Regions from separate parts of the Bradyrhizobium sp. ERR14 genome, predicted to be linked through region 2. Evidence: predicted binding sites of a transcription regulator. Region 2 holds the regulator's gene; each other region holds the start of a gene.
The links. Region 2 encodes LexA, which represses DNA repair genes until DNA is damaged. Its sites were predicted from a motif close to TGTTCNNNNTGTGTTCNG; they were not measured.

Region 1 (7,821 bases), on a different contig from region 2:
TGTTTCCGATTTTTCCGGGTAGGACAACCTCGGAAATGCGTTTCGCCGGGGTGCAAGGGGGGTGCAAGGCGCCCTAAACGGGACCTCCCCGGTTCTGGTAGGCCAGAACCGGGGAAGTCCCATCTTTTTTGACGCGTTTTCTTCACGCGAACCGGGTGGCCACTTCGCTCGAAAACGCTATGCTATAATAGTCAGACTTTCCCATGATACCCGAACCCGCACCCACCGTCCGCGAGCTTCTCGCCTTCTATCTGGAGGCCGGTGTCGATTGCGCGCTCGCGGAGGAACCGATCGACCGCCTGGCGGAATTGGATGCGCCGCCGCCGGCCCCGCGCGTGGCGCCTCCGGTCGAGGCACCTCGTCCTGTCGCCGCCCCCGCGGCCATGCGCGGCGAGGCCGCACCGGCGCCGGACATCGCAATTGCCTCCGCACGCGAGGCCGCGCGCACTGCGCCGACGCTGGAAGCGCTGCGCGAGCTGATGCAGAGCTTCGAGGGCTGCGCGCTGAAACACACTGCGACGCGGCTGGTATTTGCCGACGGCAATCCGCAGGCGCGTATCATGTTCGTCGGCGAGGCGCCGGGCCGCGATGAGGACATCGAGGGGCTGCCCTTCGTCGGGCGCAGCGGCAAGCTGCTCGATCTCATGATCGGCGCGATCGGGCTCAACCGCAGCACGGCCTACATCGCCAACGTGATTCCGTGGCGGCCGCCCGGCAACCGCACGCCGACGCCGCAGGAGACGCAGATCTGCCTGCCCTTCATCCAGCGCCAGATCGAGCTGGTGAATCCCGACGTGCTGGTAACGCTCGGCAATCCCTCGACGCAGACGCTGCTCGGAACGCGCGAAGGCATCATGCGCACCCGCGGGCGCTGGTTCGACTACGACGCCGGCGGGCGCACCATCCGCGCGCTGCCGACGTTCCATCCGGCCTATCTGCTCCGCTCGCCGTCCTACAAGCGCCTAGCCTGGCAGGATCTGCGCGCGATCGCCAAGGTGCTGGCGGGCTAGCGAGCTCTCGTGTCCCGGACGCGGTGCGGCACGCAGCTCTCGTAGGGTGGGCAAAGCGAAGCGTGCCCACCACCTATCGTGGGCACGGCGCGTTGCGCCTTTGACCACCCAACAACGCGCGCGGCTCACGTCCCCTTCGGCCGCACGATGGCCCAGCCGACGCGCAGGAGCTGCTGACGACCGGTCACCAGCCATTCGAAGGCGCGCGGCACCTCCGGGACGATGCCGGGAAAGCGCTTGAGGATGTCCGGCGGCGGCGTGCCGGCGGTATCGGAGGCGCGCCAGACCACGACGCCGCCGGTCTCGCTGAACTTGGCCTGGTTGATCCACGGTGTGCGCGCAGGGTCGGCGTCGATGAAGAGATGCGGCCGGCCGGAATGCAGCGTGATCAGGCTCGCAAGCTGCGTCTCGCCGGCCACCGCACGCAGGCGATGGTTGGTGCGGCGGGCAAAGCTCTCGTCGAAGAAGTCCGAGATCGCGCGCGCCGGCATCGAGGTCGCGATCTCGTTCGTGCCGGTCCAGGGCAGCAGCAGGACGGCGAGCACGACGCCGACGGCCGGCGCCACGACGGCGGCGGCCCAGACCGTCCGCAGCATCCGCGCACGGCGCATCGCGATGAGATCGCCGGCTGCGACCACCACGGCAAGCCCGGACACAACCAGCACGACACCGGCGCCCCCGACGACGGACTCGAGCCCGAGCAGGCCGGAGATCAGCACCGCGCCCAGCGCCGGCGCCAGCGCGAAGAAATAGACGAAGTTGCGCCCCAACGGCTCGACCGGCGGCCTAAAGATGATCGGCGGCTCCTCGCCCTTGCCGGCGAACAGGCCGGCGTTGAGGAAGGTCAGCGCCGGGATCGCAGCGGCCCCGAGCACAAGGCCGCCGAACAGCCAGGCCGCATGCAGGGCGCGGGCATTCAGCTCCGCAACTTGCGGCAAGGCCGGCATCACCAGCGTCTCGGCACGCATCAGCCAGACCGCATAGGGCAGCGCCAGCACCGCGACGACAACAAGCGCGAACAGCGGATCGAGCGCGCGCAGCGTCCGGCGGCCGCCGGCGGTCGAGACCGCGAAGACAACGAGCAGCAGCAACAGGAAGATCGCCGCGGGCGTCGTCAGCAGCAGGAGACCGGCCTCGATCGACCAGGCGAACCAGGCATTGCCGCGGCGCTGGCCGATGATCTGCCAGGAGTGCAGCAGCAGCAGCGCCCACAGCGGCCGGGCTAGGACAAGCGGGCCGAAGTCGAGCGCCGACGAGGAGAAGGCGAGCACCGTCATGGTCAAGAGCACCGCGAGCACCGCCTGCTGCGAGCCGACCACGGCGCGGGAGAGATGATAGAGCGCAATGAACGTCGCGATCTCGCAGAGCTCGGCCAGCACATAGACGCCGAACATGTGGCCGCCGGCGGCACGATAGGCGATGTCGGCGAGCCAGACCGGCAAGGGCGGACCGAGATCGGTGCCGACCTGGTATTCGCGTCCAAAAGCCAGGAGCGTCGCCAGGCTGCCGGGCGGGCTGCGGTAGAACACCAGCGCCACGAACAGCCACATCGCGGCCTGCAGCAGCACGGCGATCCAGACGATCAGCCGCGGCCGGGCGCGAATGAGCTCGATGACCAGGGAGGTAAACCGCATGCAACGTCCGAAAGATGCAGCCAACCCGTCCAGCCGGCCCTATTCGCTCACAAACACTTTGATAAGGGGCGTCACGCGTCGTGGCAACGACGGTGTGCTCCCTCTCCCCGTTCTTACGGGGCGCGACGAGCTTCGCTCGCGCTGGGAGGGTCGGGGTGAGGGGCTGCGTCGGCAATCACGGTGACAGATGGACTCGCGGAGGCTCCCCCTCACCCGCATCCCATCTCGGATGGGATGCGGCCTCTCCCCGCACGCGGGAGAGGCGAAGAGGGCAGCGGAGAGAGCCGTTAGAGACCCGCCGACGCGTCGATCTCGACGCTGGCTTCCACCGGCACCTCGACCTCGGTCACCGTAAACAGATCCGGCACCGGCTCGACGGTCCACGGCATGTGCTTGGCACGCGCCGCCGCAACCGGGGCGAAGAAGCGGCGGTGATGGACCGAGGGGCCGAGACGGTCGAGCGCGTCGAGGTGCTCGGGGACGGCGTAGCCCTTGTGCTGCTCGAAGCCATAGCCTGGGCAGTCCTGCGCCAGCGCGCACATCAGGCGGTCGCGCGTCACCTTGGCGATGATGGAGGCCGCCGCGATCGACAGCACGATGCCATCGCCGCCGATCACGGCTTCGCAATCGCAAGGAGTGTCGAGCCGGTCGCGGCCGTCGACGAAGACGTGCCTCGGCGCCTCCGGCAGTGCCACCACGGCGCGCTTCAGCGCCCACAATGAGGCGCGCAATATGTTGTCGCGGTCGATTCGCGAGGGCGAGGCGACGGCGACCGAGACCTGGGCGGTGGCGCAGATCTTGTCGAACAGTTTTTCGCGTTCCTCGGCGGTCAGGCGCTTGGAATCGTCAATGCCGCGCGGAATCCGGTCGGGGTCGAGAATCACGGCCGCGGCTACCACGGGGCCGGCGAGCGGCCCGCGGCCGGCTTCGTCGCAGCCGGCGACCGGCCAGACGCCGCGCTTGATCAGCGCGCGCTCGCGCCGGAAGCTCGGCGGTGCGACCGCGATGATGCCTTTCTTGCCTGCGGGAACGGTCGTTGTTTTGGTCGCAGGCGCTTTGCCGGCCTTGGCGGGCGCTGCCTTCTTCGCAACGTCCTTCCTTGGCGCGTCTTTGGCCGGTGTCGTGGCGGATGTCTTGGCGGACTTGTCCCGAATCATGGCGGGGATCGTGCGCAAGCGGCCCGGCCGGCGCAACCGGGAACCCCGCGCAATTCCCGTTATTCAGGCCGCCCTATTCCGCCAGATGCACCCGCCGGTCCTCGCCGACCTCGATGCCGGGTGCGACCACGACCTCCCAGGGATGGCCGTCGGGATCGGCAAAATAACCGGAATAGCCGCCATAATCGGTCTCGTGCGCGGCCTTCACCAGCTTTGCCCCCTTGCCGAGAGCAAAGGCCAGCACCGCATCGACCTCCTCTCGGGTCCGACAGTTCCAGGCGACCGTGATGCCGCGGAAGGTCGATGGCCTCGGCTGGTCCGGCAACATCGCGTCGGCCGAGAGCTGATCCCAGGGATAAAGTGCGAGCACCGGGCCACCGGTATCGTAGAAAGCGACGGCCTCGCCGGTCGCCTTTAGCCGGCGCGCAAAACCGAGCGCGTCGTAAAAAGCGATGCTGGCACGGATATCGCTGACGCCGAGCGTGATGACAGTGAGCCGCGGCACCGGCGGGTGAAGTTCCTTGACCACGGGACGCCTCTTCCACTTCCCCGATCAGAACAGGCTGAGCTGATCGCCGTTCCGCTTCGGCCGCGCAAAGTGATCGGTCGTCAGCTTGGAGCGCCGCTTGTTGAGGCCAAGCCTGTCGCAGGCGATCTCGAAGCGGCGGCCGATGGTCCAGGCCATTGGTCCCGTGCCCTTCATCCGCTCGCCCCATTTCGCATCGTAGTCGCGGCCGCCGCGCATGTCGCGGATCAGGGTGAAGACGTGGCGATAGCGGTCGGGATAGTTTGCCATCAGCCATTCGCGGAAGAGATCGCGCACCTCCAGCGGCAGCCGCAGCAGCACATAGGAGGCTTCCTTGACGCCGGCATGGGCGGCAGCATCGAGGATGCGCTCGATCTCGGAATCGTTCAGCGCGGGGATTACAGGCGCAACCATCACCGTGGTGGGAATGCCGGCGTCCGAGAGCTGCTTCAGCGCCTCCAGCCGCTTCGGCGGCGTCGAGGCGCGCGGCTCCATGGTGCGCGCGAGCTTCGGATCGAGCGAGGTGACGGAGATCGCAACCTTGGCGAGGTTGCGCTTGGCCATCCGCGCGAGAATATCGATGTCGCGCACCACCAGCGCCGACTTGGTGACGATGCCGACGGGATGGCCGGCACCCTCGAGAACCTCGAGGATGCCGCGCATGATTTTGCGCTCGCGCTCGATCGGCTGATAGGGATCGGTGTTGGTGCCGATCGCGATCATCCGGGGCTCATAGCCGGTCGCGGCGAGCTCTTTCTCCAGCAGCGCCGGCACCTCGGGCTTGACGAACAGCTTTGACTCGAAGTCGAGCCCGGGCGACAGGCCGAGATAGGCATGGGTCGGCCGCGCGAAGCAGTAGACGCAGCCATGCTCGCAGCCGCGATAGGGATTGATCGAGCGGTCGAAGCCGATATCGGGGGAATCGTTGCGGGTGATCACCTTGCGCGAGGTGTCGACCCCCACACTGGTCTTGAACGGCGGCAGCTCTTCCAGGCTCTGCCAGCCGTCGTCGAAGGCCACGCGCGCCTCGGCCTCATAGCGGCCGCTGGCATTCGACTGTGCGCCCCGCCCCCGCCTGCGTGCGCGGTCGATGGCGACGCCAAGCTCTGGAAAGTCAGAGTCCACACCCGCCGGCTCGGAGGGCGCCTTGACCGGCGGGTGTTTGAGAGCATGAGAGGATGCTGCTGGACTCATGAAGCCAAGATAGCACCACAACGGAACAAATCAAGAACACAAACAAAAAATGGGAAAACAACCCCATGCAAAGTAGCCGCTCAAATTTCGGGCGCGGTCCTTTGACCTCACGCAACACACCCGTCGCAACGATTTCGTTTGATGCCGGCCAGGGATCAATCGTCGCGGAACAATGTTGGTGACGATCGCCGGGTGAAGGTCAGCAGGAACATGACAAATCAACAACAATCGGCCGCGGCAAGCAGCAACCTCGACCTCCTCGATCGCTACTGGCGCGCCGCGAACTACCTCTCCGTCGGGCAAATCTACCTGCTCGACAATCCGCTGCTGCGCGAGCCCTTGCAGGCCGAGCACATCAAGCCGCGTCTGCTCGGCCATTGGGGCACGACGCCCGGCCTGAACTTCATCTACGCCCATCTCAACCGCGTCATCCGCGCGCTGGATGTCAGCGTGCTCTATGTCTGCGGTCCCGGCCATGGCGGGCCGGGCATGGTCGCCAACACCTATCTGGAAGGCAGCTATAGCGAGATCTATCCCGACATCGCGCGCGACACGGACGGATTGCGCAAGCTGTTCAGGCAGTTCTCCTTTCCCGGCGGCATTCCGAGCCACGCGGCGCCGGAAACGCCGGGCTCGATCCACGAAGGCGGCGAGCTCGGCTACGCGCTGGTGCATGCCTATGGTGCGGCGCTGGACAATCCCGACTTGATCGTGGCTTGCGTGGTCGGTGACGGCGAAGCGGAAACCGGCCCGCTCGCGGCCTCCTGGCACTCCAACAAGTTCCTGAACCCCGCGCATGACGGCGCGGTGCTGCCGATCCTGCATCTGAACGGCTACAAGATCGCCAACCCGACCGTGCTCGGGCGGATGCGGGACAGCGAGATCCGCGACCTGTTCCGCGGGTTCGGCCACGAGCCGCTGTTCGTCGCGGGCGACGATCCCAAATTGATGCATCAGGCCATGGCGGATGCGCTCGACGTTGCGCTCGCCAGCATCCGCTCGATCCAGCAGCACGCCCGCGACGGCCGCAAGGCAGTCGAGCGGCCGCGCTGGCCGATGATCGTGCTGCGCAGCCCGAAAGGCTGGACCGGCCCGAAAGAGGTCGACGGCAAGAAGGTCGAGGGTTTTTGGCGCGCGCATCAGGTGCCGGTGGCGGGCTGTCGCGAGAACCCGGCGCACCTCAAAGTGCTCGAAAACTGGATGCGCAGCTACGAGCCCGAAAAGCTGTTCGACCAGAGCGGGGCGCTCATTCCAGAACTTCAGGCGCTCGCGCCCGAAGGCATTCGCCGCATGGGCGCCAATCCGCATGCCAATGGCGGCCTGCTCAAGAAGGAGCTGAAGCTGCCAGACTTCCGCAGCTTCGCCATCGAGGTGCCGCAGCCCGGCGGCGTCGCAGCCGAAGCGACGCGCGAGCTCGGCAAATTCCTGCGCGACGTCATCCGCCTCAACGCGAAGGAGCGCAATTTCCGCATCATGGGCCCGGACGAGACCGCGTCAAACCGTCTGGACGCCGTGTTCGAGGAGACCGAGCGGGTCTGGATGGAGCCGATCGAGCCTTACGACGTGCATCTGGCGCAGGACGGCCGCGTCATGGAAGTCTTGAGCGAGCATCTCTGCCAGGGCTGGCTCGAGGGCTATCTGCTCACTGGACGCCACGGTTTCTTCTCCTGCTATGAGGCCTTCATCCACATCGTGGATTCCATGTTCAACCAGCACGCCAAATGGCTGAAGGTCACGCGCGATCTGCCATGGCGGCGCCCGATCGCCTCGCTCAATTATCTCCTGACCTCGCATGTCTGGCGGCAGGACCATAACGGCTTCAGCCATCAGGATCCCGGCTTCGTCGATCTCGTCGCCAACAAGAAGGCCGATATCGTTCGCATCTACTTCCCGCCGGATGCCAACACGCTGCTGTGGATCGCCGACCATTGCCTGCGGACCTATAACCGCATCAACGTGATCGTTGCCGGCAAGCAGCCGGCGCCGCAATGGCTGTCGATGCAGGAAGCAGCCACGCATTGCGATGCCGGCATCGGAATCTGGACCTGGGCGGGGACGGAAGATGCAACGGGCGAGCCCGACGTGGTGATGGCCTGCGCCGGCGATGTGCCGACGCTGGAGACGCTCGCCGCCGTCGACCTGTTGCGCAAGGCGCTGCCGGACCTGAAGATCCGCGTCGTCAACGTCGTCGACCTCATGACGCTGCAACCGAGGGATCAGCATCCTCATGGGCTTTCGGACCGCGACTTCGACAGCCTGTTCACGCGCGACAAGCCTGTCATCTTCGCCTATCACGGCTA
Region 2 (7,821 bases):
CATGGTCTCGCCGGCGGAGTTCATCCCGATCGCCGAAGATACCGGTCTGATCAACGAGATCGGCGAATGGGTGCTGGCGACCGCCTGCCGGGACGCTGCGAACTGGCCCGACGACATCCGCCTCGCCGTCAACGTCTCGCCGGTGCAGTTCAAGAGCGGCACGCTGGCACTGAAGATCATGGCGGCGCTCGCTGCTTCCAACCTGCCGGCGAGCCGGCTCGAGCTCGAGATCACCGAGGCGGTGCTGATCCGCGACGACGACACGGCGCTGGCGATCCTGCACCAGCTGCGCGCCATCGGCGTGCGCATCGCGCTCGACGATTTCGGCACCGGCTACTCGTCGCTGAGCTATTTGCACCGTTTCCCGTTCGACAAGATCAAGATCGACCGCTGCTTCGTCGACGACATCGCCGGCCCCGACGGCTCGGCCAGCATCGTCCAGGCCGTCGTCAATCTGGCGGCCGCGCGCCGCATGACCACCACGGCCGAGGGCGTCGAGACCGAGGAGCAGCAGCGTCTGCTCCGCGCGCTCGGCTGTTCCGAGATGCAGGGCTATCTGTTCAGCGCCGCGAAGCCCGCCGACAAGGTGCTGGAGCTGTTTGCGCTGCATCGCAGCCGGCTCGCCCAGCGCGGCGGCGCGAAAGCCCGCCGCCGCGAGGCGAGTTAGGTCCGCTGCGGACACACCGCTAAGGTTCCAAACGAAATCGCCCGGGAGCGGTCGTCCACTCCCGGGCGATCGATGTCTGGAGGCCGCCAGACCTAGTTCGGCACTGCAGCCTTCGACGCGGGCTTTGCGGCCACTGCATTCGCGCTCACGCCGTGCAGGAAGTCGTACGCGGCATGCAGGGCCTTGTCGTCCTCCTCCTTCGGCGGAACGTAGGACTGCGATCCGGTCTGCTCGCCGCCCTCGCCGGCTGAGAGATGCCCGCGCATCTGGGACTCCGCCATGGTGTCCATGCGGCCCTTCAGCTCAGGCGGCACGTCCTGCAGGATCTCGATGTCGGGGGCGATGCCCTGGGCCTGGATCGAGCGGCCCGACGGGGTGTAGTAGCGCGCCGTGGTCAGCGCCAGCGCGCCATTGCCGGCACCGAGCGGAATGACCGTCTGCACCGACCCCTTGCCGAACGAGCGCGTGCCGATGATGGTCGCGCGCTTGTGGTCGTGCAGCGCGCCGGCCACGATCTCGGAAGCCGAGGCCGAGCCGCCATTGACCAGGACCACCAGCGGCTTGCCCTTCGTGAGGTCGCCGCCATGCGCAGTGAAGCGCTGGGTCTCTTCTGGACTGCGGCCGCGGGTCGAGACGACCTCGCCGCGCTGGAGGAAGGCGCTCGACACGGACACAGCCTGGTCGAGCAGTCCACCCGGATTGTTGCGCAGGTCCATCACGTAGCCGGTGAGCTTCTCCTGCGGCACCTGCTTGGAGATCGCGGCGATCGCCTTCTTCAGGCCGTCGGTGGTCTGCTCGTTGAACGAGGTGACGCGGATATAACCAATGTCGCCGTTCTCGACGTGGAAGCGCACCGGGCGCACATGGATGATCTCGCGCGTGATCGCGACGTCGAGCGGCGCGTCAGCGCCCTTGCGCACGATGGTGAGCTTGGTCTTGGTATCGACCGGGCCCTTCATCTTGTTGACGGCCTGCTCGAGCGTCATGCCCTGCACGGCCTCGCCGTCGATCTTGCTGATGAGGTCGCCGGACATCAGGCCTGCCTTCGAGGCGGGCGTATCGTCGATCGGCGAAACGACCTTGACGAGGCCGTCTTCCATCGTGACCTCGATGCCGAGGCCGCCGAACTCGCCGGAGGTGGTCTCCTGCATCTCGGTCCAGGCCTTAGCGTTCATGTAGCGCGAATGCGGGTCGAGCGAGGTCACCATGCCCGTGATCGCGCCTTCGATCATCTTGGCGTTGTCGGGCTTCTCGACATAGCTCGCTTTGACGCGCTCGAACACCGTGCCGAACAGGTTGAGCTGGGAATAGGCATTGTCCGCGCTCGCTGCCGCCCGTGCCGCCCATACACCACCGTGCGGGCTGGCGACCAGAAGGGTGAGACACGCTCCGGTGAGCGCGCCCAGAGGGAACAGCAGGGTTTTCCGCATGGATGGGCTTGCCTTTTTGCTTGGCGGTTCGCTTGAGCTTGCTTGGGCTCGTCTCTCGAGACTTGGGAAGCAGACTTGGGAAGCGCCATGCAATTGGCGATCCAATCCACTTCTCACAATACCATTCTGGTTTCTTCAAGGCCGGGATGCACCGCCGACCGGTACACCGCAAAAATCGCTTCGTTCGGGCCTAAACTTTTGGCAACGTTGCAGGACTGGCCCGCCCCCAAAGGTACCTAAAGGGGCAATCGGTGCGCCCGTCCACGCCGCGCAGCCATGCCATTTTAGGATGGTTTTGGAACGCTGGACGGGTTAGGCGATGACACAAGGCTTCAAATTCTCGGGAGGATAACAATGAACGAAGCACCCCGGATCCGGCCGGAACGGAACGTCGAGCTCGGCGCCAGCAACGAGCCGTTCCAAAACCTGCACGAATTCATTCGGAAAGCGCGGGCCAACCTCAACCAGAACGCCTGGGACTACATCGTGGGCGCCGCCGAGACCGAAACCACGATGCGCCGCAACCGCATGGCGCTGGACGAGATCGCCTTCCGCCCGCGCGTGCTGCGCGACGTCCGCAAGGTCGACGGCTCGGTTCAGCAGTTCGGCCGCAGGATGCGCCTGCCGGTGGTGCTCGCCCCCGTCGGCGCGCTCGAGATCTTCGATCCGGATGGCGCGGCGAGCGTCGCGCGCGCTGCCGGCACCTTCGGTGCAGCGCACATGCTTAGCTCGGTGTCCGAGCCCGGCCTGGAGCAGACCGCCGAAGCCGCACCCGATGCGCTGCGGCTCTATCAGCTCTATGTCCGCGGCGACGACGCCTTTGTCGCCGATGTCGTCAGCCGGGCCGAGAAGAGCGCCTATGCCGCCTTCTGCCTGACCGTCGATACCGCCCATTACAGCCGTCGTGAGCGTGACATCGCCAAGCGCTACGTTCGCGAAAGCCGCCTGCGTGCCACCGGCGGCGATTTCCAGAAGGGCCTGGAGTGGCGGACCGTGAAGATGATCAAGGACAAGTTCAGGATTCCGCTGATCCTGAAGGGCATCGCCACCGCCGAGGACGCCCTGATCGCGATCGATCACGGCGTCGAATGGATCTACGTCTCCAACCATGGCGGCCGCCAGCTCGACCACGGCCGCGGCGCCATGCATGTGTTGCCCGAGATCGTCGAGGCCGTGAAGGGCCGCGCCAAGATCATGGTCGACGGCGGTGTCTGTCGCGGCACCGACATCGTCAAGGCGATCGCGGCGGGCGCGGACATGGTCGGGATCGGCCGGCTGCAATGCTGGGCGCTAGCGGCGGCTGGCGAGGCCGGCGTCGCGCGGATGCTGGAGCTGCTGGAGGACGAAGTGCTGCGCTGCCTCGGCCTTTTGGGCGCCACGTCATTTGCCGAGGTCGACAAATCCTGCCTGCATCCGGCGACCGCCACCAACGCGCCGAGCGTCTTCAGCGCATTCCCGCTATTCGACCACGATCCCTATCGATACTGAGTGAAAGGATGCAAGTGAACTCGCTTTCTCCCGGCAGCGCGGATGCGCTTCTGTTCGATCTCGGGCGCGTGGTGCTCGACATCGACTTCTCCAAGGCGATCGCCTGCTGGGCGGGACATGCCGGCTGCCAGCCCGAGGCCATCGTCGCGCGCTATGTGCGTGATGAGGCTTACCGGCTGCACGAGGTCGGCAAGATCAGCGACGAGGACTATTTCGCCTCGCTGCGTGCTTCGCTCGGCATCGGCATTTCGGACGCCCAGTTCCTGGAAGGCTGGAACGCGATCTTCGCCGGCGAGATGCCTGACATCGCCGAGCTGCTGCCGCGCGCGGCGAAGCAGATGCCGCTCTACGCCTTCTCCAACACCAACCGGCCGCATGTCGACTATTTCTCGAAGGAATACGGCGAACTGCTCGGCCATTTCCGCGCGCTATATCTGTCGTCCAGCATCGGCCTGCGCAAACCGGATGCGGAAGCCTTCGACCATGTCGTCGCCGCCATCGGCGTGCCCGCAGGACGTATCGTTTTCTTCGACGATCTCGCCGAGAATGTTGAAGGCGCGCGGTCGCGCGGACTGACAGCGGTGCATGTGACGTCGCCGCGCGACGTCGGGAACGCCTTGACGGCATTGGGCATCTGACGATCTCCGCGCAGCGGGAGACGCCAACGTCGCACAAGTCTTCCGGAACCAATTTTTGCCCAAAATGAGGAACCAGAGCGCTTTGTGTATTTTTGTACGGAGTTCCGGGAACGGAATGGCCCCTTACGGACTCTTGAGTCCGTTGGGACTTCTACACCGGACTTATGCACGTGCTGGGCAAAACCTATCTCACCAAGCAAGCCTCTCTCCTGCTCGAATTCGCAAGAACCACCTCGGATTCGGACCTTTCCGCCAAGCTGATCAGCAAGGCCGCCGACCTGAAATCCCAGGCCGATCCGCTGCCCGACAAGGATCAAGGGCCGAAGGCTCCCGACGTCGCGCTGGACGCCGGGCCGGACCGGCCGAGCGGGAGTTGAGCGATGCTGGCCGTGGCGCTCGTCATTCTCGTCCTCGCCATGGCCACCCTCCTGCCGATCGGTCTCGTTCTCTGGATCATGCCACGCCAAGCCTGAGCCTGCCTTCCATTCTGGGCCGGATGCGGCAGGATAAATCCTGCCCGCTCCGCCATTTTGCCTCTGCCCCCGCGCTCGGCTAGAAGACTGTCGGAACATTTCATCCGAACGTGCCGAGCAGGAGTTTCGCCGTGGCCTTGATGCCGGTTTCCGACGCCCTTGCTACGGTGCTGGCGGGTGCAGAGCCGCTGCCTGCAGAGATGGTTTCACTCGACGAAGCCTACCATCGCGTGCTCGCGCAGGACGTCGCTGCGCGGCGCACCCAGCCGCCCCAGGCGATGTCGGCGATGGACGGCTATGCCGTGCGCGCGGCCGATGCGGCAACAATGGATTCCAGGCTGACGATGATCGGTGAGGTCGCAGCGGGCCGTCCGTTCACGGGAAAGGTCGGCGCCGGCGAAGCCGTACGGATCTTCACCGGCGGCGTCGTTCCGGACGGCGCGGATGCGGTCGTGATCCAGGAGGACACGATCGCCGAAGGCAAGCACATAACGATCAAGGAAGCCGCGATCGTGGGTCGGCACATCCGCCCCGCCGGCGTCGATTTCCGCGAGGGCGACGTTCTCCTGCGCAAGGGAACCCGTCTGACGGAGCGCGATCTCGCCCTCGCCGCCGGAATGAACCACCCGCAACTCGCCGTTTGCCGCCGTCCGAAGGTCGCGATTCTCGCCACCGGCGACGAACTGGTGATGCCGGGCTCAACGCCCGGGCACGGCCAGATCGTCTATTCCAACGGCTATGCCCTGCACGCGCTCGCCCGCAGCGAAGGCGCCGAGACCATCGACCTCGGTGTCGCCGCCGATACGCTGGAGGCCACCACCGCCGGCATCCGCCGCGCGCGTGAAAGCGGCGCCGACATCCTGGTCACGACCGGAGGCGCATCGGTCGGCGACCACGATCTGGTCCAGCAGGCGCTCAAGGACGAAGGCATCGCGATGGCGTTCTGGAAGATCGCGATGCGGCCCGGCAAGCCGATGATGCACGGGCGGTTAGGGGCGATGGGCGTCATCGGCCTGCCCGGCAATCCCGTGTCGTCCTACGTCTGCGCCTTCCTGTTCATGGTGCCGCTGATTCGCGCGCTATCAGGCCGTTCCGTGATTCATCATCATCGCGAGCGCGTCGTGCTGGGCCGCGATCTCGGCGCCAACGACCAGCGCGAGGATTATCTGCGCGCGCGCCTGGAAAAGCGCGACGATGGCGCGCTCGTCGCCCTTCCCGTCAGCCATCAGGACTCCTCTCTGCTTGCGAATCTTGCTGCAGCACAGGTACTTCTCGTGCGCGCACCGTTTGCGCTGAAGGCCGAGGCCGGCAGCCCCTGCGAGGTGCTGCGGCTCCCCGTCTGAACTGCGCCGCCACACGCATTCCGTGAGTTTCGTTCTGTTCACGGTAAATTAAGCAGTTGCGGAACACATATCGAACATATAGTGTCCGTTCATGATTTGTTTCGAGATGTAGCCGCTTATCGCTGAACTCATCGTCTCGGAATCGAACGACATCAACCGGGGGACTTTGTTCGAGATGTTAACGCGCAAACAATACGAGCTTCTGCGGTTCATCAGCGAGCGCTTGAAGGAAAGCGGCGTGCCGCCGTCCTTCGACGAGATGAAGGATGCGCTCGACCTGCGCTCGAAGTCAGGCATCCATCGCCTGATCACCGCGCTCGAGGAGCGCGGCTTCATCCGCCGCCTGCCCAACCGCGCCCGGGCCATTGAAGTGATCAAGCTGCCGGAGCTCCAGGCTGCCGCCGGCAACCGACGCGGCTTCACGCCAAGCGTCATCGAGGGCAATCTCGGCAAGCTACGCGCGAGCTCCAGCCCGTCCGCGGACGAGGGCGAGCGACCCGTTGCGGTGCCCGTGATGGGCCGCATCGCGGCCGGTACTCCGATCGAGGCTTTGCAGACCCGCAGCCACACGATCAGCGTGCCGCCCGACATGCTCGGCTCCGGCGAGCATTACGCGCTCGAAGTGCGCGGTGATTCCATGGTCGAGGCCGGCATCCTCGACGGCGACATGGCGCTGATCCAGCGCAACGAGAGCGCCGATACCGGCGACATCGTGGTGGCACTGATCGACGACGAGGAAGCCACGCTCAAGCGCTTCCGCCGCCGCGGCGCCTCGATCGCGCTGGAGCCCGCCAATGCCGCTTATGAGGTGCGCATCCTGCCGCCGAACCGCGTGAAGATTCAGGGCAAGCTGATCGGGCTTTACCGCAAGTACTGATACCGGAAGTACTCGATACTGAAGTCTTTAGCGCCTCGCGCGCGCCTTCGATCGGCCTCGCCGATCAGAGATTGGAGCGGATAACGGTCCGCTCCGGCTGGATAGTCTTTCTGGTATCGCACAGATTGTCCGGCCCCTCCTCCTTTCGCGACATCCTCGGCAGGCCGCGCGACGCAACATCGCTTCGCGGCCTTTCGAGTTCGAGGGGGGACGGCCCAAATGCGCAGCTCGTTTGAGTGCAGCCGCAGCAACGCTGATCGCATCACCAGCATCGCGTTGCCGCGCAATCGCATCACTCCGCCGGTCGTTGACACGCGCGGTTGTCGAGACGCGGCTGCCAAATGCACGGAAGCCGACTTTGTTCCTAACAAATTCGGAAAAGATGGAAAAGATAATGTGATCGGGGCTCGCGGATCCCAGCCGCAGATTTGCCTACAACCGAGCAGACCGTCACGTGCTTCCACTCTGGTAGGGGCCTGCGCCTCCGAAAGAGGTGCGGGTCGCTATCTCTGCATTGAGGAGCACCCGATGTGTGACTACAGCCTGCATGCCGTCGCGACGCGCCCCGCAGAAGTCGGCGAGACGATCGTTACGACAACATTCCGCGGCACCTCGACGCGCGGCTTCGCCTCCGAAGCCGATCTCTCCGTCGCGGTCTGCCTGCTGCCGGGGACGGAGCTCGCCTTCGCCGACGACGTCCGTTACGACAACCGCTGGATCTGGACGCGCACCGTCAACTCCCGCGTCGGCAAGTTCGGCAAGATCGATCCGCACATTCCCGATCGCCATCATGACGCGATCGAATTCCCGGACGGCAAATCCGTGCTGGTGACGCAACTGGTCGAAGGCCAGCGCGCAACCGTGCTGCAACTGCCGGTGACCCAGCCGATCGGCGAGCGCGAGCA
Region 3 (7,821 bases), on a different contig from region 2:
GAGACCTGGCGCGAGCTGCCCGGCGGCGACATCGAATTTACCATGCGGCGGCTGCCCAGCGCGGATTGAAGCTGCTTGCTAGTCGAGGGTTTCGGCAACGATGCGGATCCGGAACACGGGCTCCTTGGCCTCGTCCAGCAGCTCCATGTGCCATTCGGAATTTTCCTGGAGCTTGCGGGCAATGCCGGCGGTCATGTCGGCGCAGACATTGGTCATCTCTTTCCAGGCCGAATCGCGATCGGCGAATTCCGTCGCCTGGTCCGCGCAGCCCGAATAACGGCCATTCCGGATTCGAAAGAAATACAATGGCATGGCTGGCACCGATCGCGCGCGTGATGGCCTTGCCCCCAGGGCCATGAGCGCGCGCAGTCCAATCCCAAACCACCGTCAGATCAATTCCGGGCGGCTACGGATGATGTTCCGCCGCCAGCCGCGGCGGCACAAGGCGCCATCCGACGCCGACCTTCATCCGGCCGGTTCAGTCGGCCCGGCCGATCGCTTCAGCTCCCGATCGATGCGCAGCTGCACGCGCCGGATCGCCAACAGATCGATTTTCGTCTCGGTCTTGCCGGTCTTGACCTGCTCGCCGATGCGGAACTGCCATTGCCAGATTCCGGGAATCGCCGTCTTGGCGACAGTGAATTCGATGCCCCTGTGATTCATGGTGACCTCCCCACGATTCACTCTCCATGTCTGCAAACATGTTGGGCGTCCCAATATTCCGGAGACAAGCAAATTCTGTCGGTAAGCCCCGGATAGTTCGGGGATATCTCGAAAGCGCGCGTGCGCCGAAACAAGCGGAGCCGGCTTTCGAAAGACGCCGGGCCGTGAGACAGTAAGGCTGTCGCATACCCGTGGTTCTCCGACCATGAACAAAGTTCCTGGGCTGCACCCGGCTGCGCCGGTACGCCGATCGGACGGGGCCGCGGGGGGCCCCGCCGAGGATCACTGATTTCCCTGCAAGCGGCGGCATATGCCTTGCTTGGTCTGAACGACGGCAAGAAACAACATGGGCCCGGTCATGCTCGGCATTCCCCGCCGCTACAGTCATTTCGTCTTCGGAATCATCCAGTCCGGACTGACCTCGCTGATCGCGGCGGGGATCGCCAGCTTGCCCGCCGGCAGCGCGATGAGCTTCGTCGGGCACTGGATGGTGTCGTGGCTGATCGCATGGGCCGCGATGCTGCCGATCGTTCTGCTGGCTGCGCCCGCGATCCGCACTTTCTCGCTGCTCCTGACCCAGGAGGAGAGAGATCCGCGAACCGCCCGGCAGGGATGAAAAAGCCCCGCCTGGGGAGAGCCAGACGGGGCAAAAAGTTATTGGAGGCTGAGGTGCTGGGCTGCAACACCATAGCCGCATCATTCTAGCCGGCTGCGCTTACGGCAGCCTGACAGGCGGCGGATTTCCGGGCCGAGCGTCGAGGCCGCAGACTGGCCCCGCACCGGTCCCAATTTCGACATCCGTTCGCACAACTGCGGACACACCGGTCGGCAAGATTCCACATCGTTCGGCGCAGCCATGGGGGAAACGTGGCACGCCGACCACGGGGTGGCATCATGGATAACGTAGAGCGGTCATTCGCCGCCGCGACAGCGGCTGGCTTCGTGGTGCTGGTGATCGGCCTCGTGCTGCTGGCGCTGCTTTAAAACAGGCGCGCGATCGGCAGCCTTTCCCCGGATGACGGGTTACGGGGCGTGCCGCATTCTCAAAAACTGGAAAACAACCCCATGCACAGTAGGCGGCATGGAAATTCGGTTGTTCATTCAGGGACTTATGAGTAATACCGTCATTGCGCGCGATGCGCCCCGTGGAGCCGCTCAAATCGACTCAAGCTGCGCTGCCGACACCTTGCGACTGCTTCCCGCCGCCGCCAGCCGCATCGCCGGCGCGCCCTTGTCAGCTTCGGACGCCGGCCCCCGGCCGAGGTTTAGTGGATCTTGATTTCGTTCAGGGGAAGGTGGAGCTCGGCGGCGCGCTCTTGGCGGTCCTTCTTGCGGAACTCGTTTTCCGCGCGCTCGAACTTCATCAGCTCCTCCTGCGCCGCCTCCAGCAGGGGATTGCGCCTGATCGTGTCGCGGTTCGTGTTGTCCGTCATGACTGAGGTCCCCAAAGTTGCGGTCCCATCCTGGAGAAGGCCCAAGACCGCGAAAAGGTTCGGTGCCGCAGGATTACGGAATTCTGACGGCGGCCGGGCCATGCGTCTTTGATGCGCGTCAGCTTCGGCCGGGGAATGACGTTGCGGCAGCCCTGTTATTTCGGCGGTTGCAGCCCGGGGGATATGACCCAGTCGTGCAGATGATTGGCGACATCGGCCTGGCGGGCCTTCTTGAACAGGGCGTCCCGCTCGGGCCCGGGCGGAAGCCTGGAGGCCTGCTCCTCGACCTGCTTCACCCAGGCGGAGAGTCGATCTTGAAGCGTCAGCTGCTGCTTGAAACGTCGCCGCTTGAGCATGGCGCGCTCCTTTCCGTGCGAGGAAGGCGGGAGCGCAATCGGGCGTTCTCATCACCGATAGTGGCCACGGTTCGTGCGGTGATGGCCCATTGAGGACCATTAACGGGACCGGCGTCTGTCCAGTTGTGTGCACAACGCGAATGAGGAGGGGGACTGGGGGGATGCTCACGGACAACCCCCAAATCCGCAAAAGAACATATTGCGAACCTAGAACAAATGGGGTACACTACTTTTATCGACGAGCCGCCTCGCCAATCGTTTGTCCCTCACGCGAATCCTCGCCATAAGGAGCACGACCCAATGTCCGCCACTGCCCTGCGTATCGTCGAAGGATCTTCCATGGACAAGAGTAAAGCTCTGGCCGCCGCGCTCTCTCAGATCGAGCGCCAGTTCGGCAAGGGCTCGGTGATGAAGCTCGGCAAGAACGACCGGTCGATGGACATCGAGGCGGTGTCGTCAGGCTCGCTCGGGCTCGATATCGCGCTCGGCATCGGCGGTCTGCCCAAGGGACGCATCGTCGAGATCTACGGGCCGGAATCGTCGGGCAAGACCACGCTGGCGCTGCACACGGTGGCGGAAGCGCAGAAGAAGGGCGGCATCTGCGCCTTCATCGACGCCGAGCATGCGCTCGATCCGGTCTATGCCCGCAAGCTCGGCGTCAACATCGACGAGCTTCTGATCTCGCAGCCCGACACCGGCGAGCAGGCGCTGGAAATCTGCGACACGCTGGTGCGCTCGGGCGCGGTGGACGTGCTGGTGGTTGATTCGGTCGCCGCGCTGGTGCCGAAGGCCGAGCTCGAAGGCGAGATGGGTGATGCGCTTCCGGGTCTGCAGGCGCGCCTGATGAGCCAGGCGCTGCGCAAGCTGACGGCCTCGATCAACAAGTCCAACACCATGGTGATCTTCATCAACCAGATCCGCATGAAGATCGGTGTGATGTACGGCTCGCCCGAGACCACCACCGGCGGCAACGCGCTGAAGTTCTATGCCTCCGTCCGGCTCGACATCCGCCGCATCGGCGCGATCAAGGAGCGCGACGAAGTGGTCGGCAACACCACGCGCGTCAAGGTGGTCAAGAACAAGCTGGCACCGCCCTTCAAGCAGGTCGAGTTCGACATCATGTACGGCGAGGGCGTCTCCAAGATGGGCGAGATCCTCGATCTCGGCGTCAAGGCCGGCATCGTCGAGAAATCCGGCGCCTGGTTCTCCTATGACAGCCAGCGTCTCGGCCAGGGTCGCGAGAACTCGAAAGCCTTCCTGAAGGCCAACCCCGACATCACCGCCAAGATCGAGACCTCGATCCGCCAGAACTCCGGTCTGATCTCCGAGCAGATTCTGGCCGGTACGCCCGAGAGCGACGCCGACGGCGAGGAGCCGGCAGACGAGTAAGACGAACCGCGAAAGCTTTTCGCGAGGAGCGGGCGCTGAAGACGTTGAGTTGCCGACGTCGTCAGCGCCCGTTTCGTTTTGCGTCGTCGGGATCGGGTGGTGGTGTGATGAAGCGTCTGATCCTGACCAGTGCGGCCGGCGCCAATCTCGCCAAATCGAAGCTGGCCGAGATCGTCGTTCTGTTCTTTTTTCGCCTCACGTGGGGGCCGTTGCCTTCGTCCGACTATTTCGCAGCCTATTTCGGGGCGCAGTCAGGGACGCTCAGGCCGGGCGATCATTGGTCGGATTGGGGTACAAAATGGCCCTCCAAGTTCAAGGAACTCAGGAAGCTACCCTTTGCCGATTTTTGCGAGCGCTATGACGAGATCGAACTTTGGTTCGATCCGAGCCCAGACGATCAACTGCAGCTGATCTGGCTGCTCGACTATCTTGCCTCATACCCTGAGCTGCTGAAAAAACTCAGGTTGCGTCTGCTTGCATCCGATCTCTTCGATCTGAGAGACCGAGTTTCCGAAGCGTCCGCGTCGCATATTCCTATGGTGGATGTTCAGGCCCGTGAACTTAGCACTGCCAGAATGGCCTGGCAGGCCTATCGCACGCCGACGCCCGAGGCCTGCGCCAACCTACTTTGGAGCGATCTGAGCGCCTTGTTGATGTTGCGACCGGCATTGCAAGAGCTGTTGGCAGAGCTACCGTCATCCTCGACGGGTCTTGGTGCGACCGAGATGCGATTCCTGGAGCTGCTTTCCAGAGGATTTGCAAATACGAACGCCCTGTTTCATCTGCGCTCGCAGCGGCGCACGTACGTGTTCAGCGAATTTGATTTGGGTTCGCTGTTGGAGGGGCTCGCGCTTGGCCCCAGGCCCGCCGTAGCCGGTTTGGGCGATGAACTGCGTACAATCGACCACGGCAATCTAAGGGCTCGGCATGAGGTCTATCTCCGCAGCCGATTGTCGTTGACCGAGTTCGGGAAGGCTGTCCTGGCCCATCAGGAGGATTTCAGCCGATACAATCCGATCGACCGCTGGTGGGGCGGCACGCATCTGACCAATGATAAGCTATGGCGCTACGGCGCAGTCCTGACGAAACCCTGAGGATCCCGCATGACGCGGCTCATCGTGACGACCGATTCGTCCGCCGCCGGCGCGATACAAAACGCCGGCCTTGGCGATCTCGTCCTTGCGATCGAGCGCCGGCTTGTCTTGGGGCCGCTGCCGTCTGATGCGGAACACCGGGCATTCTTCTCCCCGCGAACGACCCAAGCGCTCGGCCTGCACTGGCTGGACCACACCCCGGCCTGGCGTCTGGAAGGGTCTGGGGTGAGGGGGCGCGGACTGGTCGACCTGTTGTCCGAATGCGACACCGAACTGTGGATGGGATCAGAGCCAAATGCACAGTTAATTCTGCTTTGGTTGCTCGATCATTGCAGCACCGAGAAAGCGGCAGTTTCCAAGCTCTCGATACGTCACCTGGACTTTGCCGTGGGTGATGTCGCGCCGGAGCAACTTGTGAAGCTGAATCCGCCAATAGGAAAACTTGCGGAAGATCACCTTGAACTGGCCGGTCGCGCATGGTCCGCTTATTGCGGACCCACGCCGCAGGCCTGGTTCAACCTGCTTGAAGCGGACTTGAGTCCGCTTCCGCAGCTCGAGCATTGCGTTGTTGACCTGCTCGAAGAGCTTCCAAACGTGACCAGCGGCCTCGGGACCACGGAGACACGGATGCTGCAACTCATCGCGCCGGGCGAAGTGCAGCCCTTTCACGTCTTCCCGGGACATCAGAAACCCAACGACCGGCGCGTGTACGATTACTGGGAGGTCGGCGCGCTGCTCGATGGACTCGCGCGATGTCCAGTGCCGGCCGTAGCCGGGCTGGAGGAGGGGCCATTCACGCTCGACATGCATGACGATGCACGCCGTTTCGCGCAATACAAGCAGTCCCTAATGTCGCTCACCGATTTCGGGATGGCGGTGCTGACGGGAGAAGAGGACTTTCGGCGCCATAATCCGTTTCGCCGCTGGTGGGGTGGCACACTTCTCACCAGCGAACGGCTTTGGCGATGGGACGCCGAGCACCGCGCGTTGATCGCACCTGACTAAGGGCGCGCATGGCTCTCAGCGTTCCTGTACGCGAATCAATTTTTTAAGAGGCGACCGTGTCTCATTTGATCTTATCCACGAACCACCTTGACGAAGACGTGCTTGCCCAGTCGCGCCTCGCGAATGTCGTGGTTGGATTCAATCTACGCTTCGTGTGGAGGAAATTGCCTCCCGAGGAACAACTATTGCTTGGGCTGGAGCGCCGATCGGCGAAGCACGGCAATCCTGGCGATCATTGGCTCGATGAGGCTTGTCGCGGCTCGCTGGAGGGGTTCGGAACGCGTGATATCGGTTTCTTCGAGCTGTGTGCGAAGTTCGACTCAATTGAAATCTGGGTCGACCCTCGACCAAACGATCAGCTTGTGCTGATCTGGCTGCTGGACCTGCTTCGCCCCTACAAGGAGATTACGACGAAGCTCAGTCTGGTGCACACAGATGATCATGTTGCGGACTATGCTCCGGAATCTGTCGCAAAATGGAAGCTGCCGGCCTTCAAGGTGACCGAAAACCATTTGGCCTTGGCACGCCGCGCCTGGCAAGCCTATCGGGCTGAAACGCCAAAGCCCTGCTTCGATCTTCTGATGACGGATCTGACGGCCCTGCCGAGACTTCGGCCGGCGCTCATCGCGTTGCTCGAAGAGCTTCCGGACAGTGTGACGGGCCTGGGTGCCAGCGAAATGGATATTCTGGAGTTTGTGAACGATGGGCACACCGACCCGAGGATCGTCGAGGGAGCGAGGTGGCTTCGCAATGTGTTTGACGAAAACGACGCGTTTGATGCCTTGCTCGAACTGGGGGCGCACCCGGTCCCGCCGATCCTGCTGGGCGATCCGGCATTCGACAATGAGGATCGCTATTTCGGCAGGAGCGAGTGGAAGGTCACGCTCACTGAACTCGGGCGTTCAATTTTTGCGCGCGAGGATGATATGTGGCGCCACAACCGGATTTATCGCTGGTGGGGCGGGACCGAACTCACCAACGAACGGCTCTGGCGCTGGGATCGTGAAAGCCGGTTGTTGATTGCGCCATAGCGGCGCATCCGGTGCCGTAGGGTGGAAAAAGGCGCGCAAGCGCCGTGCCCACCATTTTCAACAAGCAAGAGGTGGTGGGCACGCTGACGCTTTGCCCACCCTACGAGAGCTCCGCCGACGAGACCTCCGTCGTGGCTTACTCCGCAGCTTGCGCGTAATCGCTCACGGGCGGGCAGGAGCATACGAGGTTGCGGTCGCCGTAAACGTTGTCGACACGGCCGACGGGGCTCCAATATTTGTCGGTGCGAGAGGTGCCCGCGGGGAAGCAGCCTTCGGCGCGGGTGTAGGCGCGCTTCCAATCGTCGTCCGCGATGTCGTGCACGGTGTGCGGGGCGTGGCGCAGCGGCGAGGCTTCGATCTTGAAGCGGCCGGCCTCGACCTCGGCGATCTCTTTCCGGATCGCGATCATGGCATCGCAGAACCGATCCAGCTCGGCCTTGGATTCCGACTCGGTCGGCTCGATCATCAGCGTGCCTGGCACCGGGAAGCTCATGGTCGGGGCGTGGAAGCCGTAATCGATCAGGCGTTTTGCAATGTCGTCGACGGTGACGCCGGCCGTCGTCTTCAGCGGACGGGGGTCGACGATGCACTCATGCGCGACGCGGCCCTTGGCGTTCTTGTAGAGCACCGGGAAGTGCGGATCGAGGCGCGCTGCGATGTAATTGGCGTTGAGGATCGCGATCTCGGTGGCGCGCTTAAGGCCTTCGCCGCCCATCATCAAAATGTAGATGTAGGAGATGGTGAGGATCGAGGCCGAGCCGAACGGCGCCGCCGAGACCGGGCCGACCGGGGCATCCGCCTGCGTTGCCGGATGACCGGGCAGGAACGGGGCGAGGTGCGCCTTGACCCC

Region 1: a site for LexA is predicted at 5,543-5,560, ahead of GGD62_RS30875 (PA0069 family radical SAM protein). Genes of this name have one in related genera too.
Region 3: a site for LexA is predicted at 2,643-2,660, ahead of recA (recombinase RecA). Genes of this name have one in related genera too.

What each region holds. Positions count from the first base shown of each region.
Region 1 is NZ_JACIHD010000016.1:89,330-97,150, forward strand. It holds gene GGD62_RS30855 (uracil-DNA glycosylase family protein) at 204-1,010, shown strand; gene GGD62_RS30860 (glycosyltransferase family 39 protein) at 1,136-2,644, opposite strand; gene GGD62_RS30865 (ribonuclease HII) at 2,932-3,801, opposite strand; gene GGD62_RS30870 (VOC family protein) at 3,875-4,330, opposite strand; gene GGD62_RS30875 (PA0069 family radical SAM protein) at 4,355-5,521, opposite strand; gene GGD62_RS30880 (phosphoketolase) at 5,732-7,821, shown strand, end outside.
Region 2 is NZ_JACIHD010000001.1:1,035,679-1,043,499, forward strand. It holds gene GGD62_RS05125 (EAL domain-containing protein) at 1-667, shown strand, start outside; gene GGD62_RS05130 (S41 family peptidase) at 760-2,097, opposite strand; gene GGD62_RS05135 (alpha-hydroxy acid oxidase) at 2,452-3,585, shown strand; gene GGD62_RS05140 (HAD family phosphatase) at 3,594-4,223, shown strand; gene GGD62_RS05145 (hypothetical protein) at 4,394-4,600, shown strand; gene glp (gephyrin-like molybdotransferase Glp) at 4,828-6,039, shown strand; gene lexA (transcriptional repressor LexA) at 6,215-6,916, shown strand; gene GGD62_RS05160 (hypothetical protein) at 7,445-7,821, shown strand, end outside.
Region 3 is NZ_JACIHD010000004.1:145,736-153,556, forward strand. It holds gene GGD62_RS13910 (hypothetical protein) at 1-69, shown strand, start outside; gene GGD62_RS13915 (DUF6894 family protein) at 79-312, opposite strand; gene GGD62_RS13920 (hypothetical protein) at 466-663, opposite strand; gene GGD62_RS13925 (DUF2798 domain-containing protein) at 1,022-1,279, shown strand; gene GGD62_RS13930 (hypothetical protein) at 1,929-2,096, opposite strand; gene GGD62_RS13935 (hypothetical protein) at 2,252-2,452, opposite strand; gene recA (recombinase RecA) at 2,753-3,841, shown strand; gene GGD62_RS13945 (hypothetical protein) at 3,949-4,935, shown strand; gene GGD62_RS13950 (hypothetical protein) at 4,945-5,940, shown strand; gene GGD62_RS13955 (hypothetical protein) at 5,997-6,971, shown strand; gene gcvP (aminomethyl-transferring glycine dehydrogenase) at 7,108-7,821, opposite strand, start outside.